DNA from 4 places in the Citrobacter sp. VF227 genome. Region 2 is predicted to be linked to each of the others. Evidence: predicted binding sites of a transcription regulator. Region 2 holds the regulator's gene; each other region holds the start of a gene.
The links. The regulator Fur, encoded in region 2, represses iron uptake genes when iron is present. The targets are predictions, from matches to a motif close to ATAATAATGAGAACNACTATCAA.
Positions count from the first base shown of each region.

Region 1 (4,686 bases), on a different contig from region 2:
CCATCAACCCATGTTGATCAAACATACAAGTGGCACGCTGATGATACTTTTCAGGTAATTGCGCCAGCCAGCCTTTTACCGTCCGCGTGTTGCCCAGCCATCGTCCCTGAATGTAGCTCAGCCAGCAGCCCAGACTGGCTGCGGCGGTCAGAATAGCTATGGTAGGTAAAAAACTCATCACGTCCTGAGCGATCAGTGCACCTGCCAGCAATAACAGGCTGTCTCCGGGTAAAAAGGAGGCGGGCAGCAGACCATTTTCTAAAAACAGTGTGGCGAACATAACGAAGTACACCACGCTCACAACGTGTGGATCCGCCAGCGCGGCAAAATCGTGTTGCCAGAGCGCGGAGACAATATCTTGAATGACTACCATGGACTTTCCTGTGGAACAGCGTTTATGTGTGGATTGTACTCCTGAATTGTCCGGGATGCCTTGATCCCGGACGCAACAATTGCAGACTTTTCCACCAGAAGTGTCTGCATATATGTCCATCTATGGCAATTTTACTCGATTCGGGCAAATCCTGCGGCTAAATCGGCAATCAGATCGTCAACATTCTCTAAACCGATATGCAGACGGATGAGCGTTCCACTGAAGTCCACCTCGCCTTGTGGACGAATTGCCGCAATGTGCTCCGGCTGATTAGCGAGAATCAACGACTCAAAGCCGCCCCAGGAGTAAGCCATGCTGAACAGGTTGAAGTGATCCATATACGCGCTCAGCTCCTCATGATTGAGTTTCTTATTCAATACGAACGAGAACAGACCGCTGCTGCCGGTGAAATCACGCTTCCAGAATTCGTGACCCTTACTGCCGGGCAGCGCTGGGTGGTTCACGCGGGCGACCTGCGGATGGCTGGCCAGCCATTCGGCAACCTTTACGCTGCTTTCATGATGCTGACGCAGGCGTACGCTCAGCGTACGCAGTCCACGGCTGGTCATATAGGCAGTATCGGCATCCAACATTTGTCCCATCAGATACGCATTTTCGCGCAGTTGATCCCAGCAGCGGGCATTGGATACCGCCGTGCCGACCATGCCATCGGAATGACCAATCAGATATTTGGTGCCAGCCTGAATAGAAACATCGATGCCAAAATCCAGCGCTTTGAACAGCACCCCGGCAGCCCAGGTGTTATCAATCATGATGATCGCGTCAGGTGCAACGCTTCTGACGGCGGCAACAATAGCCGGAACATCATGCACTTCCATGGTGACAGAGCCGGGCGATTCCAAAAATACGACTTTGGTGTTCGGCTGCATGTGCTTCACTATATCGGCGCCAACCAGCGGATCGAACCAGCCGGTGGACACGCCAAGCTTGCCGAGAATTTTTGTGCAGAAATCCTGGCTGGGTTCATAGGCGGTGTTGGTCATCAGCACATGATCGCCTTGCTCCACAAAAGCGAGGATGGTGTTTGCCACGGCTGCCGCGCCGCAGGGGAATAAGGCGCAACCTGCTCCGCCTTCCAGTTCACACATCGCCTCCTGCAGGGAGAAATGCGTCAGGGTTCCGCGACGTCCGTAAAAAAGTGCGCCGTTAGCCCGGTTATGGGTAGCCTGTTTTTTGGCCTCTAAGGTATCAAAAACCAGCGAAGAAGCGCGCTGGATCACGCTATTTACCGAGCCCAGCGTGTACTTTTTACTGCGCCCTGCATGCACAAGTTTGGTTTCAAGTTGTTTATCTGCCATGTTGTTTGACCTGTTTTTATACGTCTGGATGTCTAAACTACCATGAATCAAAGATGACGCATCCCGCAGAACAGGCATACAGTAGAAAATAATCTCAAACTGCGTCTGGTGACTTTTTTACTGCGTAAGCGCAAGGAAAAGAAACCAAAGGTGCGGCACTATGTAAATAGTAATGAGAACGACTATCAATTCGACGTCGTTTTGATATCATTACGCACAGATTTTGTGACTTGCGTCCTGGAGATACAGAGTGGGTAATAATTTGATGCAGACGGACCTTTCCGTCTGGGGTATGTATCAGCACGCCGATATCGTGGTTAAGTGCGTGATGATTGGGCTGATTTTGGCGTCAGTGGTCACCTGGGCAATTTTCTTTAGTAAGAGCCTTGAGTTCTTTACTCAGAAACGCCGCCTTAAGCGCGAGCAGCAACTGCTGGTGGATGCTCGCTCTTTAGACCAGGCAAGTGAGATTGCCGCAGGATTCGATGGCAAAAGCCTGGGCGCGCTGTTGATTAACGAGGCGCAGAATGAGCTGGAACTGTCTGAAGGTAGCGACGACAACGAAGGTATTAAAGAACGTACTGGTTTCCGTCTGGAGCGTCGCGTCGCGGCGGTAGGGCGTCATATGGGGCGCGGTAACGGATACCTGGCGACCATTGGGGCTATCTCTCCGTTCGTGGGGCTGTTCGGTACGGTATGGGGCATCATGAATAGCTTCATCGGGATCGCGCAAACCCAAACGACCAACCTGGCCGTTGTTGCGCCGGGTATCGCAGAAGCGCTGTTAGCCACCGCGATTGGTCTGGTTGCAGCAATTCCTGCAGTTGTTATCTATAACGTTTTCGCACGTCAGATTGGCAGCTATAAAGCGATGCTGGGCGATGTCGCGGCGCAGGTGCTGTTGCTGCAAAGTCGCGATCTCGACCTGAACGCTAGCGCATCCGCGCATCCGGTACGTGCTGCGCAGAAATTACGTGTAGGATAATGTTCCATGGCAATGAGCTTTAATGAAAACCTGGACGATAACGGTGAAATGCATGAAATAAACGTGACGCCGTTTATCGACGTTATGTTGGTTTTATTGATCATCTTTATGGTGGCTGCGCCGTTGGCAACGGTGGATGTGAAGGTGAATCTCCCTGCTTCCACCAGCACACCGCAACCGCGTCCGGAAAAACCGGTTTACCTGTCTGTGAAAGCCGATAAGAGTATGTTTATTGGCAACAACCAGGTGACGGACGATACCATGATTAGCGAGTTAAATACGCTGACTGATGGCAAGAAAGACACTACGATCTTCTTCCGTGCGGATAAAACCGTCGATTATGAAACCATGATGAAGGTTATGGATGCTTTGCATCAGGCGGGGTTCCTGAAGATTGGTCTGGTTGGTGAAGAGACTGTAAAAGCGAAGTAATCTTCATTGCCGGGTGGGGGGGGCGCCTTACCCGGCCTGCAGCTCCTGATTCAACGTTCTCCACTCGCCCTTATCTGTCTTCATCCAGGGCGACTGTCGTTATCCTGGTTGGCTCGTAGTTGCCTTCAGACAGTTTACGCGTCAGGCGAAGGGTGGCTGTTTCTCGCCTGAGAATATGCTGATATGCGCTTTCCAGCCGGGTCATTATTTTGTCCCGCAGTTCCGGTTGCTGCTCCATAATGGCCTCAATGGCGGCGCCGTAGATCTCTTCTTTAGCTTGTAGCGCATAAATCTCACGGCGATTTTGCCATTTCATTCGTACCAGCGCGGCGGGGATAGAAACAATCTCCTGAGCGACGCTTTCCAGCGTCGCGTTTTTATTGGCAATCAACACGGCTAAATTTTGCTTTAAGACAAACTCATCGCTTTTATGGTCATCTAAAGCCAAATAAACATTATTATCCTCAATATCTTTCATTTTATTTCTTTTCCAGAGAATAAAAAATAGGATCGCTGGTTTCATGTGTGATTAAATTAAGCCAAATTTTATTACCTTGCTCATTTATGATAGCTGTTTTTGTGGACAAAATTTTACTTAATTCTTGAGCGTTAATGTCGCCTTCTGCTTGTAGTGAATTGAGCAAGCGAGTGAATGACTCAATTTTCGCGGCACGAAACAAACGCTCTTTTAAATGACGATCACACTCTTCAAATAACATATTGCGTGCCTGACCGGTAGCTGTAGCACTAATCAAAATATCGGGTTCGTAATCGCTTAACGTTCTCTTTCCCTGATTCAAATTTTCACTATTATCTACGGGTTCAGTATTGGTAGATGGACTGGATAAGTGAAAATGCGAGGGAACAAGATGCTCGGGAAGCATGTTGAAATATCCTTTGATGCCAATGATATGTTGTTTTAAATAAATCAGGCCGCGTTGACAATAGCATGGCGTAATTTTAAAATCAAAAAAAATGGAGCCAGTATATGAACAGTATATTTTATTCTGTTATAACCCTGCTATTGCTGACCTGCGGGGTACTTTTTTTAATGCGCAGTGCAAATAAAAACCGATATGCAGAAAATGGACATTCTGAAAACCAGCCGGAAATGCTGAGTAAAGAAGAAGGCGAGGACCATTTCTCGGTATTGATGAATTCGATTACCCCAGTCTGGTATTGGCGCGTTAATCACGAATATATCGATTTTATCCACTCCACGATCAAACGGATGACAATGGTGGAGTTGAATGAGATTCCTGGATTATTTGATGCACAGCGGCGTTGCAGCGACCTCAACTCTGCGGTGTATAAATATTACGACAATATTAAAAAACGCTGTTTGAGCGGTGAGAAGGTCCCGCATGCTGACCTGGACGTGCTCAACCTGCGTCAGTGCTTCAGGGAGTTCAGTCTTGAGGCTTATCCTGCACTTGTCGCGCTGGTCTGGCCGGAGTATCAACGCCCGGAGATCAACGCGGAAGAAGTGTGAGGGGACTGTCGGGTCTGCATTACGTGCCGGGGAGGTTAACGGCACCTTCCGGCACGGAGTGATAAACAGCTATTTGTCCGATGAG
Region 1 is NZ_JBRFVF010000004.1:289,045-293,730, reverse strand. Features, by position in the region: gene yghB (DedA family general envelope maintenance protein YghB) at 1-373, opposite strand, end outside; gene metC (cystathionine beta-lyase) at 505-1,692, opposite strand; gene exbB (tol-pal system-associated acyl-CoA thioesterase) at 1,943-2,677, shown strand; gene exbD (TonB system transport protein ExbD) at 2,684-3,109, shown strand; gene ACU8YC_RS15920 (cytoplasmic protein) at 3,180-3,587, opposite strand; gene ACU8YC_RS15915 (hypothetical protein) at 3,589-3,993, opposite strand; gene ACU8YC_RS15910 (ESA_00282 family adhesion-associated protein) at 4,098-4,601, shown strand; gene ACU8YC_RS15905 (aldo/keto reductase) at 4,671-4,686, opposite strand, start outside.
Region 1: a site for Fur is predicted at 1,859-1,881, ahead of exbB (tol-pal system-associated acyl-CoA thioesterase). Genes of this name have one in related genera too.

Region 2 (4,686 bases):
TCGTTGGTATTTCCCTCCGTGACGCGCTGCAGATCCTGCCAATACTCCTCTTCAGGGTAGCTTTCCACCAGCACATCCTGCGGCTCATCATGCATACAGCGCAGATTACGCGTGTGTTGGGAGTTTCCCCCGCGCCATTCCCGGGGGGCTGCTTCGAGCAGGAGTACCGAAGCTCCTTGCTCCCGGGCGGTTAGGGCAGCACATAACGCGGCATTGCCACCGCCAATCACCAGAACGTCAACCATCGTATACTCCATTACCATTTAACTAATTGTTAAATTTGTAATTGAAATGTATACGTGCAGCTTGTGCGGGCGCTATAACGCAGTGCTAAAGGGGGTTTTAGTTATTGTAAAGGATAGCGCCAGGCCAGCGTCCCGCTTCTACCAGTTGATGCATCACTTTCGTCAGCACCACGCGGGCTGCGAGCCCCGCCGGGGTGAGTTCATCGTCAGAGAGGCTGACCAGAAAGTTGGGGCGACTCAGTATTGGATTATGGACGCCGATCACTCTTAGCGTCTCTTTATCGAGATGGGAAATTGCCGCGCCGGGCTGGAGAGTAGCGCCGATCCCACTGCGAACGGCGCGCATTAGTAGCGCCAGACCATCAATTTCTGTTGCGATCTCAATGCGTAGCGCGTGTTCCTGACAAATCGCTTCCAGCCTGCCGCGCAGACCGTGGCCTGGGCTAGGCATTATCAATGGAATATGTGCCAATTGGGCTGGAGCAATATTGTCATCAGTAATATCAGCCAGTAAAGCATGGGTGCCAATTAAAAACAGCCGCTCTTCGAGAATCGGTCTGGCGCTCCAGCGCAGGAGCTTTTCTTTTTGAAACACAACGGCCAGGTCAATCTGACGAGTGCTGATCATTCGTTCCAGGTTACCAGAGAGGCTTTCCACCACATGCAGACGGACATCACTATAGGTTTCTCGCATGGCGTTGATAAAAGGCATGCCGAGAATGGAAGCGGTACTGGGGGCCATGCCGACGCTGACGTGTCCGGAAAGGCGGGATTCTCGTGCGGCGAGGATTGCATCGTCTGCGTGACGGAGCGCCAGCTGCGCCTGGGCGTAAAATGCCAGCCCGGCGCTGGTGGGCGTCACGCCACGCGAGGTGCGTTGCAGCAGGCGAATAGCAAGTTCATTTTCCAGGCGGGACATTTGCTGGCTGAGTGCCGAAACCCCAATATTGAGATCGAGCGCCGCACTACCCATGCTGCCAGTTTCGACAATGCGAACAAAATAACGTAGCTGGCGAAGTTCCATTTCGATTCTCCGGAAGGGACAATTGATTTTTACATTAAAGCAACACAAGAGTGGAGGGAAGGGGGGAACGGGCTGAAAACGTGCATAAAAAAAGCCAACCGGATGGTTGGCTTTTCAGAAAGCATCACATTACTTGCCGTCGTGCGCGTGCTCATCTTCGCGACAATCACCTTCGGCGCAGTGACCGTAAAGATACAGGCTATGGTTGGTTAAACGAATACCATGTTTAGCCGCAATCTCACGCTGGCGCGCTTCGATGGAATCATCGCTGAACTCGACCACTTTGCCGCAGTCGAGGCAAATGAGGTGATCGTGATGATGCTGTTGAGTCAGTTCGAAGACGGATTTACCACCTTCAAAATTATGGCGGGTCACGATACCGGCATCATCAAACTGGTTCAACACGCGATACACGGTCGCCAGACCAATTTCTTCACCCATATCGATCAGGCGTTTGTACAAGTCTTCCGCACTGACGTGATGGTTATCCGGTTCCTGAAGAACTTCCAGAATTTTTAAACGAGGAAGCGTTACTTTCAGGCCAGCCTTCTTTAATGCGGTATTGTTGTCAGTCATGCGGAATCTGTCCTGTAGCTAAACGATTCACTTCATTAACAGAAGTGACAGAAATTGCACTTGAGATAATGCGATTCATTATAGAACTGCCATGGCTAAATGAAAACTGCAAGTCTCTGGCAAATATTGTTAATCAAAACGTGGTATCGCCGACAAACACACTGTGCAACACCCGATTGGCATCCAGCCATTGTACAGGGTCAGACGGAAAAGTTACAAATTTGTAGCAATTATTTTGATTGGTTTTATCTATTGATGCGGCGCAGATAGAAATCTACGCCGTACAAAATCAGGCATTGATGATTTCGTCGAGGTGCAGCTCTTCAGAGATCTGCTTAACCCATTTTTCTACGCGCTCTGCGGTCAGCTCAGGCTGACGGTCTTCATCGATAGCCAGCCCGACAAAGTGGTCGTCGTCAGCCAGACCTTTGGACGCTTCAAAGTGATAACCTGCAGTCGGCCAGTGACCAACGATGGTTGCGCCGCGCGGTTCGATGATGTCGCGAATGGTACCTAACGCGTCGCAGAAGTATTCTGCGTAATCTTCCTGGTCGCCGCAGCCGAACAATGCAACCAGTTTGCCGTTAAAATCAATGTCTTCGAGGGTAGGGAAGAAATCGTCCCAGTCACACTGTGCTTCACCGTAGTACCAGGTTGGAATGCCAAGCAGCAGAATGTCATACCCTTCGAGATCTTCTTTGCTGCTTTTTGCAATGTCATGAACGTCGGCAACGTCTTTACCAAGCTGTTTTTGAATCATTTTTGCGATATTTTCGGTGTTACCGGTGTCGCTGCCGAAAAAGATGCCAGTGATTGCCATGAGTAAAATAACCTCTTGAAACTTATTGAAATGGTGGTGGCGCATTGCCCACGGATAAGGGCAATCATAGCAGAACAGTCAGGCATGCGGAAACAGCAAACACACAGGACTGCACTCTGTGCTACACGATTTATGATTTAGAGCAGAAATTCAGACTATGCCTGATCGCGCAACGCGCTGAGTTGGGTCATCAGCATCTCTTCGATGAGTTCACTGCGACTCATGTTGCGCGCCTCGGCCAGCTCGTTCAGAGCGTCAACGGCATCAGCGTTCAGTTTCAGTTCGACACGCTTAAGCCCGCGAACTTTATCGCGTTTAAGCTGATTACGTTTGTTAATACGTAACTGTTCATCACGCGAGAGCGGATTAGTTTTGGGTCGTCCCGGGCGACGCTCCTGCGCGAACAGATCTAATGTCGTACGGTCCGTTTGTTCTTTGGCCATGATCTTGGTGACTTCGGGGAAACAATCAGCCAGGCGTCTGCCCGGATGGATAGCGCGCCATAATACATCAGCAGGGGAGACACGCCAACGTCCACGCGCGTAATCGCGCACAGACGCTGAGTTTTTAATCAGTTAGCCTGTTCATTCAGATAACGACGGATGGCGCGCAGCACCGCCTCCGGTTTTTCTGCATGCACCCAATGCCCGGCACCTGCTATAACGTGCGCCCGAGCCTGCGGGAATTGCGCCAGCAGTTGGTCACGATACGCTTCGGTAACATACGGTGAATTGCCACCCGGGATAAACAGCGCCGGGTGCTCCCATGCCGGAATGGTCTCCCAACCGACGATATGAGGATATTGATCCCACAGCACAGGAACATTAAAGCGCCACTCGCCGTCAACAAAGGATTTCAGCAGAAACTGGATCACACCTTCTTCATGCAGGTGCTGACGCATAACGCTCGCCGCCTGCTGACGCGAAGAGGATTGCGCGTCAGTTACCGCGTTAATGGCAGCAAAAATCTTATCGTGGCGGCGAACATGGTAGTCAACGGGAGCAATGTCGATGGCGACCAGCCGTTCGACACGTTCAGGGGCCAGCGCGGTCAGCGCCATGACGGCTTTGCCACCCATCGAGTGACCAATAAAGATCGCTTTTTCGATCTGCCGATCGTCCAGTGTATCCAGCAGATCTTGCGCCATAGCCGGATAATTCATCTCAGGTGAACGAGGGGAGAGGCCATGATTTCGCATATCAACCTGGATGATATCGTGATCGGCCACTAGATCGCGTGCCAGGATCCCGAGGTTATCCAGACTGCCAAACAGGCCGTGAACCAGGACGATGGGAGAATTATTGTGCAGGTTTTGCGCAGATTGCGCTCGGATATTCAATTTCATGGCAAAGTTCTTTTTTTCACACTGACGGGTTAGGGTATCATGTTGACCATTCTGCCACATGGCTGCAACAACTACGGTTACTCCGAGTTTTGCGTGCCACCAGGCTTGACGCTATCCGCTGTTGGGATTTGCCTTTACACTACGCGTGTTGACCCAACAACTTGTATTCAGCTAAACACTGCACTGGATTAAGATGAAAACGATTGAAGTTGATGATGAACTCTATAGCTATATTGCCAGCCACACCAAGCATATCGGCGAGAGCGCATCCGACATTTTACGGCGTATGTTGAAATTTTCCGCCGCATCACAGCCTGTCATTCCGGTAGTAAAAGAAGTCCGCGCTGTGCAAGCTGTCGTGGAAGCCAAGCCGGTTAACCCCGTAAAAGATAAAGTGCGCGCGATGCGTGAACTGCTGCTGTCCGACGAATACGCTGAACAGAAGAAAGCAGTAAATCGCTTTATGCTGGTGCTGTCTACACTCTATTCACTGGATCACAACGCGTTCGCCGAAGCAACGGAATCGTTGCACGGACGTACGCGCGTTTATTTTGCAGCGGATGAACAGACGCTGTTGAAAAATGGTAATCAAACCAAACCGAAGCACGTGCCAGGCACGCCGTACTGGGTGATCACCAATACCAATACCGGCCGTAAATGCAGCATGGTTGAGCAC
Region 2 is NZ_JBRFVF010000002.1:516,757-521,442, reverse strand. Features, by position in the region: gene tcuA (FAD-dependent tricarballylate dehydrogenase TcuA) at 1-245, opposite strand, end outside; gene tcuR (tricarballylate utilization LysR family transcriptional regulator TcuR) at 343-1,269, opposite strand; gene fur (ferric iron uptake transcriptional regulator) at 1,399-1,845, opposite strand; gene ACU8YC_RS10005 (ryhB-regulated fur leader peptide) at 1,838-1,924, opposite strand; gene fldA (flavodoxin FldA) at 2,135-2,665, opposite strand; gene ybfE (LexA regulated protein) at 2,821-3,108, opposite strand; gene ybfF (esterase) at 3,237-4,010, opposite strand; gene seqA (replication initiation negative regulator SeqA) at 4,204-4,686, shown strand, end outside.

Region 3 (4,686 bases), on a different contig from region 2:
CCCTCATTAGGACATGCTGAGTTTCATAAAACGATCGGATGGGATGCAATGGACAGAGTGATGGCGGCAACGGTATTTAACCATATCTGTGATTTGGGCAGTCTGAGCGCCGCTGCACGTGCATTGGGGCTTTCCCGTCCGATGGTCAGTCGTTACCTCGACGAGATGGAAAAATGGGCAGGCGCAAGGCTTATCCATCGATCATCGCGTCGCTTGACGATCACGCCAGCGGGTGAAGAGGCATTAGCGAAAACACGTTCTCTGGCGCAACTTTCGCTGGATATCGGGGCCGCCAGCGCCGCGCAAACGCCCAGTGGCACGCTACGTGTGGCCTGTGCGCACTTTACTGCTATGCATATATTAGCGCCGGTACTGCCCACATTTCTGGCGCAGTATCCGCAGTTGCGGATCGAGGTGGAGATCAATAATCAACCGGTAAGCCTGGTAGGAGAACGGATTGATGTGGCAATCCGTATAACGGAAAATCCCGAACCCGGAACCATCGCCCGTCGCCTTGGCGACTGTAAATCGGTGCTGTGCGCGTCTGTAGATTACCTGCATCAATACGGTACTCCTGAAACGCTCGACGATCTGACGCGGCACAATTGCCTCTATTACAGCGGGTTTGCTGGTAAATCCTGGCACTTTAAGGATGTCTACGGCCAGGATGTCGCCGTTGCGATTAAAGGGAACTTGAGCGCCGGAATCTCTTCGCTGCTCTGTGAGTCGGCGCAGGCGGGAATGGGCATTGCGCTGGTGCCGGAACTGGAGGCGTGGGAAGGGCTGGCGCAGGGGGCGTTAATTCGCTTATTACCAGAGCTACAGCCCAAATGCCTGCCGATTTATGGTTTATACCTTTCTCGTGAACATCAGCCTGCGGGCTTACGCTTGCTGCTGGACGCACTCAGTGGGGCGCAATGCTAAAAAGGTAGCTAAACGTGCTCATAAAATAGTCAAACCGCAATTTGTGTTAAAAAAAACTTATCAGTGTATGAGATTCTTCTTATCGCCCCTTCAAGAGCTAAGCCATTGTGAGTGCCGGAGATAAGCGCCGGATGGGGCCGGAACCCTTAAGCCTGCCAGCAAGCAGACTTAAGGGTTTTTTGTTGTTTGTCAATTAGCTGGGGTCGATTCCATTATCATTGACACGGAAAATATAAAAATCCCATTCAGTTCGCGCAGGCTTTTTTACTTTCCGGCGATATAGCAGGGGTATTCGCGGATGTGCCATGGCATAGTAACTCTGTCATAACGTCGTTAATTGTTATCGCGTGCAGCAACGGACTGTACTTTCCACTCGCCATTTTCATTAACCATACAATCAATAACCGTGTGAGGATTTTTTTTGCCGAACGTTATATTGACGTTTACGCAGACAGGATCCCAGTCATATGAGGATATGGCCACATTCTCTGTCCAGTCGTCACCGATATATTGTGATTTTAGAAAAAAATCAGAAGAATAGAAAACCTCATCATCATAATTTGGATCTTGTGTTCGCCTTAGTTTCTGCATTGTTGATGCAGTAACGTATTTATCGATATCTTTACCGTCGGTAATCGGGAAATTATTATTGTTAATTTGGTTCACGTACCACTTATTAAATGCAACGGCCTGGTTAACAGGATCGTTGGTATTATTTGCCATAGCAGATGAGGTCACCAGTAGCAAAAGCAGTAATTTTTTCATGTCACTTGTGCCTGTATATAGTAACAGTGGGCTGGATTTTTCTGTACTGTGGCCCAGGGCATAAACTGCGCTGTACGAAATCGGAGTACCAGGCTCCCGTCCCATCGTAAATACAGGCGTGCCCATACTGGTTTGGACCTGGTAAAGCATCAATAACCGCTATATCGCCCTCTATTGGGGTGCCGTATGATTTGCTGAATCCTGCTTTTTCTAGTGACCTTGCAAAACTGTTGGCGTTAGCACCTTCAATTTTGACGCCGCCAGCGCGAATTGCTGCAGCTACTGCTCGAGCGCAATAACCCTGGCTTTTTTGATGCGCGTGACTTCGCGCATACGAGACCGCATCATGTTTATTCCATGACATAATTTTCCCTTAGTAATAGAATGAATCATAAAATAATAATACTCCGGCACTTAATTCGAAATTGTATTTTATAGTGAGATTTAATTAATCAACATATGTAATGCCAATATTAATTATCGAATTGATAATTAAAGCGTATGGCAATATATTGAATTAGCAATTAGTCCTGCAAATCCCAAAGTTAATCTTATTTACGTAATGTCTACTGTTAAAATCAAACTGGCTTGTAAATTATGACGTTTAAAATTGGGAACACGCCTCGCATAACCTCCATTTTAGGATTTGGGGGGCAAAATCGCGCTGAGGGCTCAATTTGGGGCGTTAAATAGTCTGTACTTATCTATCACGAGAAAAGACTAAGTTACTGATTATATAATAATCACATGATTTCATTAAATTTTCAAAACCTATCTCTTAAATAGACATTATCTATACATCTTTTGATCTTTGACCTGCCTGAACGATTGGATTTTCATAATCCATTATTAATCAAAGCATTGAACAAAATAATCCATCTCTGATAACCCGCGCTGCAGGGTCTATGCTTATTAAAAGTAACCAAAAAGGGCGATTAACCCGAATGCCCCTGCTGTTGAGGGGTTGAAGTGATAATCATTATCACTAACATATTGTTATAGCTTAAAAGCTAGTGACTCGAGGTAACCCTATGGAATTGCATTCAGGAACATTTAACCCGGAAGATTTTGCATGGCGTGGACTGAGGTTAACGCCAGCGGCTGCGGCGCACATCCGCGAACTGATGGCAAAGCAACCCGGCATGTTGGGCGTTCGCCTGGGCGTGAAGCAAACGGGATGTGCAGGATTCGGCTACGTGCTGGATACCGTCCGTGAGACTCAAAAAGACGATCTCCTGTTTGAAATGGATGGTGCCAGACTGTATGTGCCGTTACAGGCGATGCCGTTCATCGACGGCACAGAAGTCGATTTTGTTCGCGAAGGATTAAATCAGTTATTTAAATTTCATAACCCGAAAGCCCAGAACGAATGCGGCTGTGGCGAAAGTTTTGGGGTATAGGCGGTACTATGTCTCGTAATACTGAAGCAACTGACGATGTCAACACCTGGGCTGACGGGCACCTTAATTACAAAGAGGGGTTCTTCACCCAACTGCAAACCGACGAGCTGGCGAAAGGGATCAGCGAAGAGGTCGTGCGCGCAATTTCGGCAAAACGTAATGAACCCGACTGGATGCTGGAATTCCGCCTTAATGCCTTTCAGGCATGGTTGACCATGGAAGAACCGCACTGGCTAAAAGCGCACTATGACAAACTGAATTATCAGGATTACAGCTATTACTCTGCGCCGTCCTGCGGCAACTGCGATGAAACCTGTGTGTCTGAACTGGGAGCGGTGCAGCAAACGGGCGCAAATGCATTTTTAAGTAAAGAGGTCGAGGACGCCTTTGAACAGCTTGGCGTGCCGGTCCGCGAAGGCAAAGAGGTGGCGGTTGATGCCATTTTTGACTCGGTGTCGGTGGCGACCACCTATCGCGACAAACTGGCGGAACAGGGCATTATTTTCTGTTCGTTCGGTGAGGCGATTCACGACCACCCGGAGCTGGTAAAACAGTATCTGGGCACGGTTGTTCCGGGTAATGACAATTTCTTTGCCGCACTGAATGCGGCAGTGGCCTCCGACGGTACGTTTATTTATGTGCCGAAAGGTGTGCGTTGCCCAATGGAACTGTCGACCTATTTCCGTATCAATGCGGAAAAAACCGGGCAGTTTGAACGCACCATTCTGGTTGCGGATGAGGGAAGCTACGTCAGCTATATCGAAGGCTGTTCGGCCCCTGTGCGCGACAGCTATCAGCTGCATGCTGCGGTAGTGGAGGTCATCATCCACAAAGATGCCGAAGTGAAATACTCGACGGTACAAAACTGGTTCCCTGGCGATGGCAATACCGGCGGCATTTTGAACTTTGTTACCAAGCGGGCGCTGTGCGAAGGCGAAAACAGCAAAATGTCGTGGACGCAGTCAGAAACCGGTTCGGCCATTACCTGGAAATACCCAAGCTGCATTCTGCGTGGGGATAACTCTATCGGCGAATTCTACTCCGTGGCCCTGACCAGTGGTCATCAGCAGGCCGATACTGGCACCAAGATGATCCACATTGGCAAGAACACCAAATCAACCATCATCTCTAAAGGTATCTCCGCCGGACACAGTCAGAACAGCTATCGCGGTTTAGTGAAAATCATGCCAACCGCCACCAATGCCCGCAACTATACCCAATGCGACTCGATGCTGATCGGCGCGGATTGTGGGGCGCACACCTTCCCGTATGTGGAGTGTCGTAACAACAGCGCCCAGCTTGAACACGAAGCCACGACGTCGCGCATTGGTGAAGACCAGCTATTTTACTGCCTGCAGCGCGGTATCAGCGAAGAGGATGCCATTTCGATGATCGTGAATGGTTTCTGTAAAGACGTGTTCTCTGAACTGCCGCTGGAATTTGCCGTGGAAGCGCAAAAACTTCTCGCCATAAGTCTTGAACACAGCGTCGGTTAAAATTTAAGGAAAGCACATGTTAAGCATCAAAGATTTACAGGTCAGTGTGGAAGATAAGACGATCCTGCGTGGGCTGAGTCTTGACATTCGCCCCGGAGAAG
Region 3 is NZ_JBRFVF010000001.1:173,208-177,893, forward strand. Features, by position in the region: gene ACU8YC_RS00915 (LysR family transcriptional regulator) at 49-924, shown strand; gene ACU8YC_RS00920 (DUF3828 domain-containing protein) at 1,258-1,689, opposite strand; gene sufA (Fe-S cluster assembly scaffold SufA) at 2,721-3,089, shown strand; gene sufB (Fe-S cluster assembly protein SufB) at 3,098-4,585, shown strand; gene sufC (Fe-S cluster assembly ATPase SufC) at 4,602-4,686, shown strand, end outside.
Region 3: a site for Fur is predicted at 2,659-2,681, ahead of sufA (Fe-S cluster assembly scaffold SufA). Genes of this name have one in related genera too.

Region 4 (4,686 bases), on a different contig from region 2:
CGGCAGTATTAACCGGGTGATTCGCCCGCGTCTGAAACTGCATTAATCTTGATCTATGGCGTCGGTTGATTTTACTCATCCGGCGCCTTCCTTCAGAGTTCTCCGAATCATTCTGCATTCGCTTCTCCTTGCGCTATTTTCATCCGTAATCTGATTGGCATTCCTTACCTTCTGTTGCAAAGTTGTTACTAATAGCAAAAAAGGAGGAAGTCCCGTGAATAAATCAATGTTGGCGGGTATAGGGATTGGCGTAGCTGCTGCGCTGGGTGTTGCAGCGGTGGCCAGTCTTAACGTTTTCGAGCGTGGCCCACAATACGCACAAGTTGTCTCTGCAACGCCAATTAAAGAGTCGGTAAAAACACCACGCCAGGAGTGCCGGAACGTGACGGTCACGCACCGTAAGCCGGTACAAGATGAAAACCGTATCGCGGGTTCCGTGCTCGGTGCCGTGGCGGGGGGCGTTATTGGTCACCAGTTTGGCGGCGGACGTGGTAAAGATATTGCCACCGTGGCCGGTGCCTTAGGCGGCGGTTATGCTGGTAACCAGATCCAGGGTTCGATGCAGGAAAATGATACTTACACCACGACGCAGCAGCGTTGTAAAACGGTGTATGACAAATCAGAAAAAATGCTGGGCTACGATGTGACGTACAAAATTGGCGATCAGCAAGGGAAAATCCGTATGGATAAGGATCCTGGCGCGCAAATTCCGTTGGATAACAACGGACAGCTGGTACTGAATAACAAAGCGTAAAATAGCATTATCCTGAACATTAGCCCCCCATTCGCTCAGGCTGGGGGGCTTTTTTTATCAGAAGGTTAAAGCGTAGTTCAGCCCAAAGGTGCGGCCCCGACCCTTGTATTCATACAGTGACGTGCTGCCGTAGGTCGGGCTATATAACAGTGGCGCACGTTGTCCCCACAGCGTGGTGTACTCTTCATTCAGCAGGTTTTCCACGCTAAAGGTCAATTTACCCAACGGGAGTTGATAGCTGCCGATAAAGTCCATGGTGTTATAGCCATCCAGCTTGTTGCCGCTGGCGTCGGTCAGATCAAATGCTTGCTGGCTCTGTACGCGCAATGACCACGGTTCAGGCGCCCAGCCGACCCAGGCGGTTGCTTTCGACGGTGAGGCCAGAGTGACATCCCATTTCCGCCATTTCCCGTTTTGCTTCACTTCTGATTTTATGATGTTGAAGTTGCCGCCCAGGCTCCAGTTCGTATCCGCAATGAAATAATCCACTGCACCTTCAAGGCCATAAATACGCCGATCGTCGGGCTGAACGTTGATGGTCATATCGCTACGGTTGATAACGATTGATTTATCCGAAGTCGAATAGTAAGCGGCCAACTGCGTGCGCAGGCTATCGCCGGTGTAGCGCCATCCCAGTTCGTACGAGTTGACTTTAATCCCTTCCAGGCGTGAATCCGCCACATTGACGCTGCGCTGGAGCCGGTAATGATCGCCCACCAGGGAATAAGTACCGTTGCCATAATATTTACCCGGGTCTGGCAGCTCGACACCCTGAGAGAAGTTAAACCACGTCTGCTGGCGGTCGGTCAGGTGGGCGAGGATACCGGCGTTAAACAGGAAATTATCGTAATCGGTTTTACCGCCAGGAATGGTGTCGGCGGAGTTCGCCAGTCCGGTCGCAATTCCCTGCTGTTGGGCATAGCCGACGAAATCATCAACTCTGTTTTCTGTCCATTGATAGCGCACCCCTCCGCTGAGGGTAAAGATGTCGTTAATGTCATAGCTGTTTTGCAGGAAAGGTGCGAAGTTGGTGATGCTGTAACCCGGGTAACGCCCGGTGGTATACGCGGTTCGGTTGTCCATACCGCCGGAGGGCAGGGACCAGGCCAGATCGAAGAATTTCTGATTGGAATCGAAGGTTTCGTGATCGGCATCGACACCCCACGTCAGTTCCCAATTGTCCATCAACTGGCTGTTGAGGGTAATTTTGGCGCCAAACTGGTCGGTGTCTTGCTGTGATGCGGAGAAACTGGTGACCTTGCCTTTGCTTAGCGTTGGGAACGGATAAAATTTCAACGATTCGTCGCGGTAATAGATTTGGCTGATCAGGTTCTGGCCGAAGAAATCCGCATCAGAATATTGCAGGCTGATCAGATGACGCTCGGTGCCGGGTATACGATCAGAGTTCAGCCCGCTGCTGGTATAAGCTTTACCGTTTCCCGTCACGGCGGACATGTTCTCACCAAGATCCAGCCCGTAATCGTCATCCCCCTGGCTTTTATAATACTGCGTAACCAGTTGCAACTGTCGGTTGTCGTCAAGTTCAATCGTCCCGGTACCCATTACGTCCAGACGATCGGAGTGCTGCAGGCCAGTTTGGGTGTTATCCAGCATTAAGGCATCGTGGTTACCGTCATACCAGCCGCCAAACCGTTGATACGCAACGGACATGCGCCCGGCAGCGCGATCGGTTCCTCCGCTCACTGCCACAGCAACGCGTTCATCATGATCGTTGCTGTTATTGAAACCGCTTTTACCCCCCAGTTCGAGTTCGACTTCACGCTCCGGCTGGCCTTTTTTAGTAACGATGTTGATTAATCCGCCGGTACTGCCGCCGCCATAAAGTGAAGTGGCGCCTGAGATGACTTCTATGTGAGCAATGTTAAACGGGTCAATGGAGTCAAGTTGGCGACTGTCGGTGCGCGAGGAGTTCAGACGGACGCCGTCAACCAGCACGACGATGGCGCGACCGCGCATATTCATGCCGTAGTTGGTGCGTCCCTGGCTGCTGACATCGATTCCCGGGATTAACTGAGCCAGAACATCCTTAAACTCTTTCCCACCCTGAACCTGTTGTTCAATCTCGCTTCCTTCGATAACCCAGGTCGTTTGCGCCATTTCTGCCACGGTGCGTTGGCTCCGGTTGGCGCTGACGATGAGATTATCTTCTTCAGCCGCAATAGCCGGGAGAGTTAAAGATAACAGGATAGGATTGAGCACCCAGAGACGCTTATGCATTTGTGTTCCTTTTAAAAAATTCGGTCTGTTTTTGTTATGGCGGTAGAGAAACCGATGGTTACATCGTGTAACGGGTGTTAAAACAAATGAGAATATTGCTGATAATGATTTCTGTTATCAATACATTTTACAAAAAATAATCGGATAAGATAATGAAAACAGTGAAGAATGTGTGGGTAATGTGCGCGAATTTAAGCGGGAGCCTTATCAGCTCCCGATGGTGTCAGTACAGCGGGGGAAACAGCGGAATTACGTTAAGCTTTGATGAGTTCGGGCCACAGTCGCAGGGTTGTACGAGCGATCTGCATCAGCTTTTCAAACGTTGCACCTTCGCGGGCGCTGATCGACATACCCTGTAAAATACAGTTCAGATATTCGGCCAGTTTTTGCACGTCGCAATGGGCCGGAATTTCGCCTCGCTGCTGGCGCTGGTGCAGGAACTGGGTTAGCGTCTGTTCCTGCATTGCATGGCGAGACTTCACCGTACGCGCAATATCACGGGAAGAGGCTGCCAGTGTCGCAGAGGTGTTAATCATGAAACATCCCGCCGGGGTGTCCTTGCTGGTAAAGCAGGTTGCTATTGCGGTGAAATAGTCTTCCAGCGCGGACTCAAGGCTTTTTTCTTCACAAAACAGCTGGGCCTCGTGTTTCGCTGCGAAGCGCGTGATGTAGCGGTCCAGCACGGCACGAAACAACCCTTCTTTGTTGGTGAACTCTGCATACAGCGTGGGCGCTTTTGCACCTGTTGCTTCTACGAGATCGGCGAGCGATGTTGCCTCATATCCGTGTTGCCAGAAGAGTGTCATGGCCTTATCAAGCGCGGCTTCCCTGTCGAACACTTTTGGTCGGCCACGGCTTTTTTTAGCACAACCTGTCGTTTCAGTTGTCATGGTGCCGCTGTACCTTTGTTGAGTTTATTGAATAACCATTATAAAAATATTCGACTGCACACTCCAGCGGATTAATGATAAAAAAATTTATGGCTATTAGTATGAAAAATAGAGATTTTATATTTTATATAACGATCATTATAAAAATTTGTTGACGTGTGACCCGGATCACATCTATGATTTAACTATCGATCGTTAAGTTAATCTTTTCGACACACATTCATCTGCTAAAGGTCACTATCATGAAAAACGTAAAAACTCTGTTCGTTGCTGCTGTTCTTAGCTCATTGTCATTTGCAAGCTTTGCCGCTGTTGAAGTTCAGGCCACACCTGCGGGTCAACAGAAAGTCGGTACTATTTCTGCGAATGCGGGCACTAACTTAGGTTCTCTGGAAGATCAGCTGGCGCAAAAAGCGGATGAGATGGGGGCCAAGTCTTTCCGTATTACTTCCGTTACCGGTCCTAACACTCTTCACGGGACTGCGGTTATCTACAAATAAGTTTTAACCCTTCGCAATGCCACTGCGAGTTAAATAAAAAACCCCGCGGAATAAAATCCGGCGGGGTTTGTTTATATGTGGAGTTTACAGCGGTTGTTCAGCGACGTCTTGATGACGGGTTACATCAACCGGCATGCCTGAGCGAATTTCCATCGCATGCTCCATGACTGTGCTATCCGTCTGCGCTGCATTTTTAAACGTCTGCATTGATTTGTTCAATACGATCGGCAGCAACTGCGGGTCGTCATTGATTTTTTCTGACAGCGGCTGATGAACTTCAACCAGTCTCACGCCGTTAGGTTCA
Region 4 is NZ_JBRFVF010000001.1:13,314-17,999, forward strand. Features, by position in the region: gene ndh (NADH-quinone dehydrogenase) at 1-46, shown strand, start outside; gene ACU8YC_RS00090 (glycine zipper 2TM domain-containing protein) at 215-754, shown strand; gene ACU8YC_RS00095 (TonB-dependent siderophore receptor) at 812-2,992, opposite strand; gene comR (TetR family copper-responsive transcriptional repressor ComR) at 3,247-3,882, opposite strand; gene bhsA (multiple stress resistance protein BhsA) at 4,125-4,382, shown strand; gene ldtC (L,D-transpeptidase LdtC) at 4,467-4,686, opposite strand, start outside.
Region 4: a site for Fur is predicted at 3,091-3,113, ahead of ACU8YC_RS00095 (TonB-dependent siderophore receptor). Genes of this name have one in related genera too.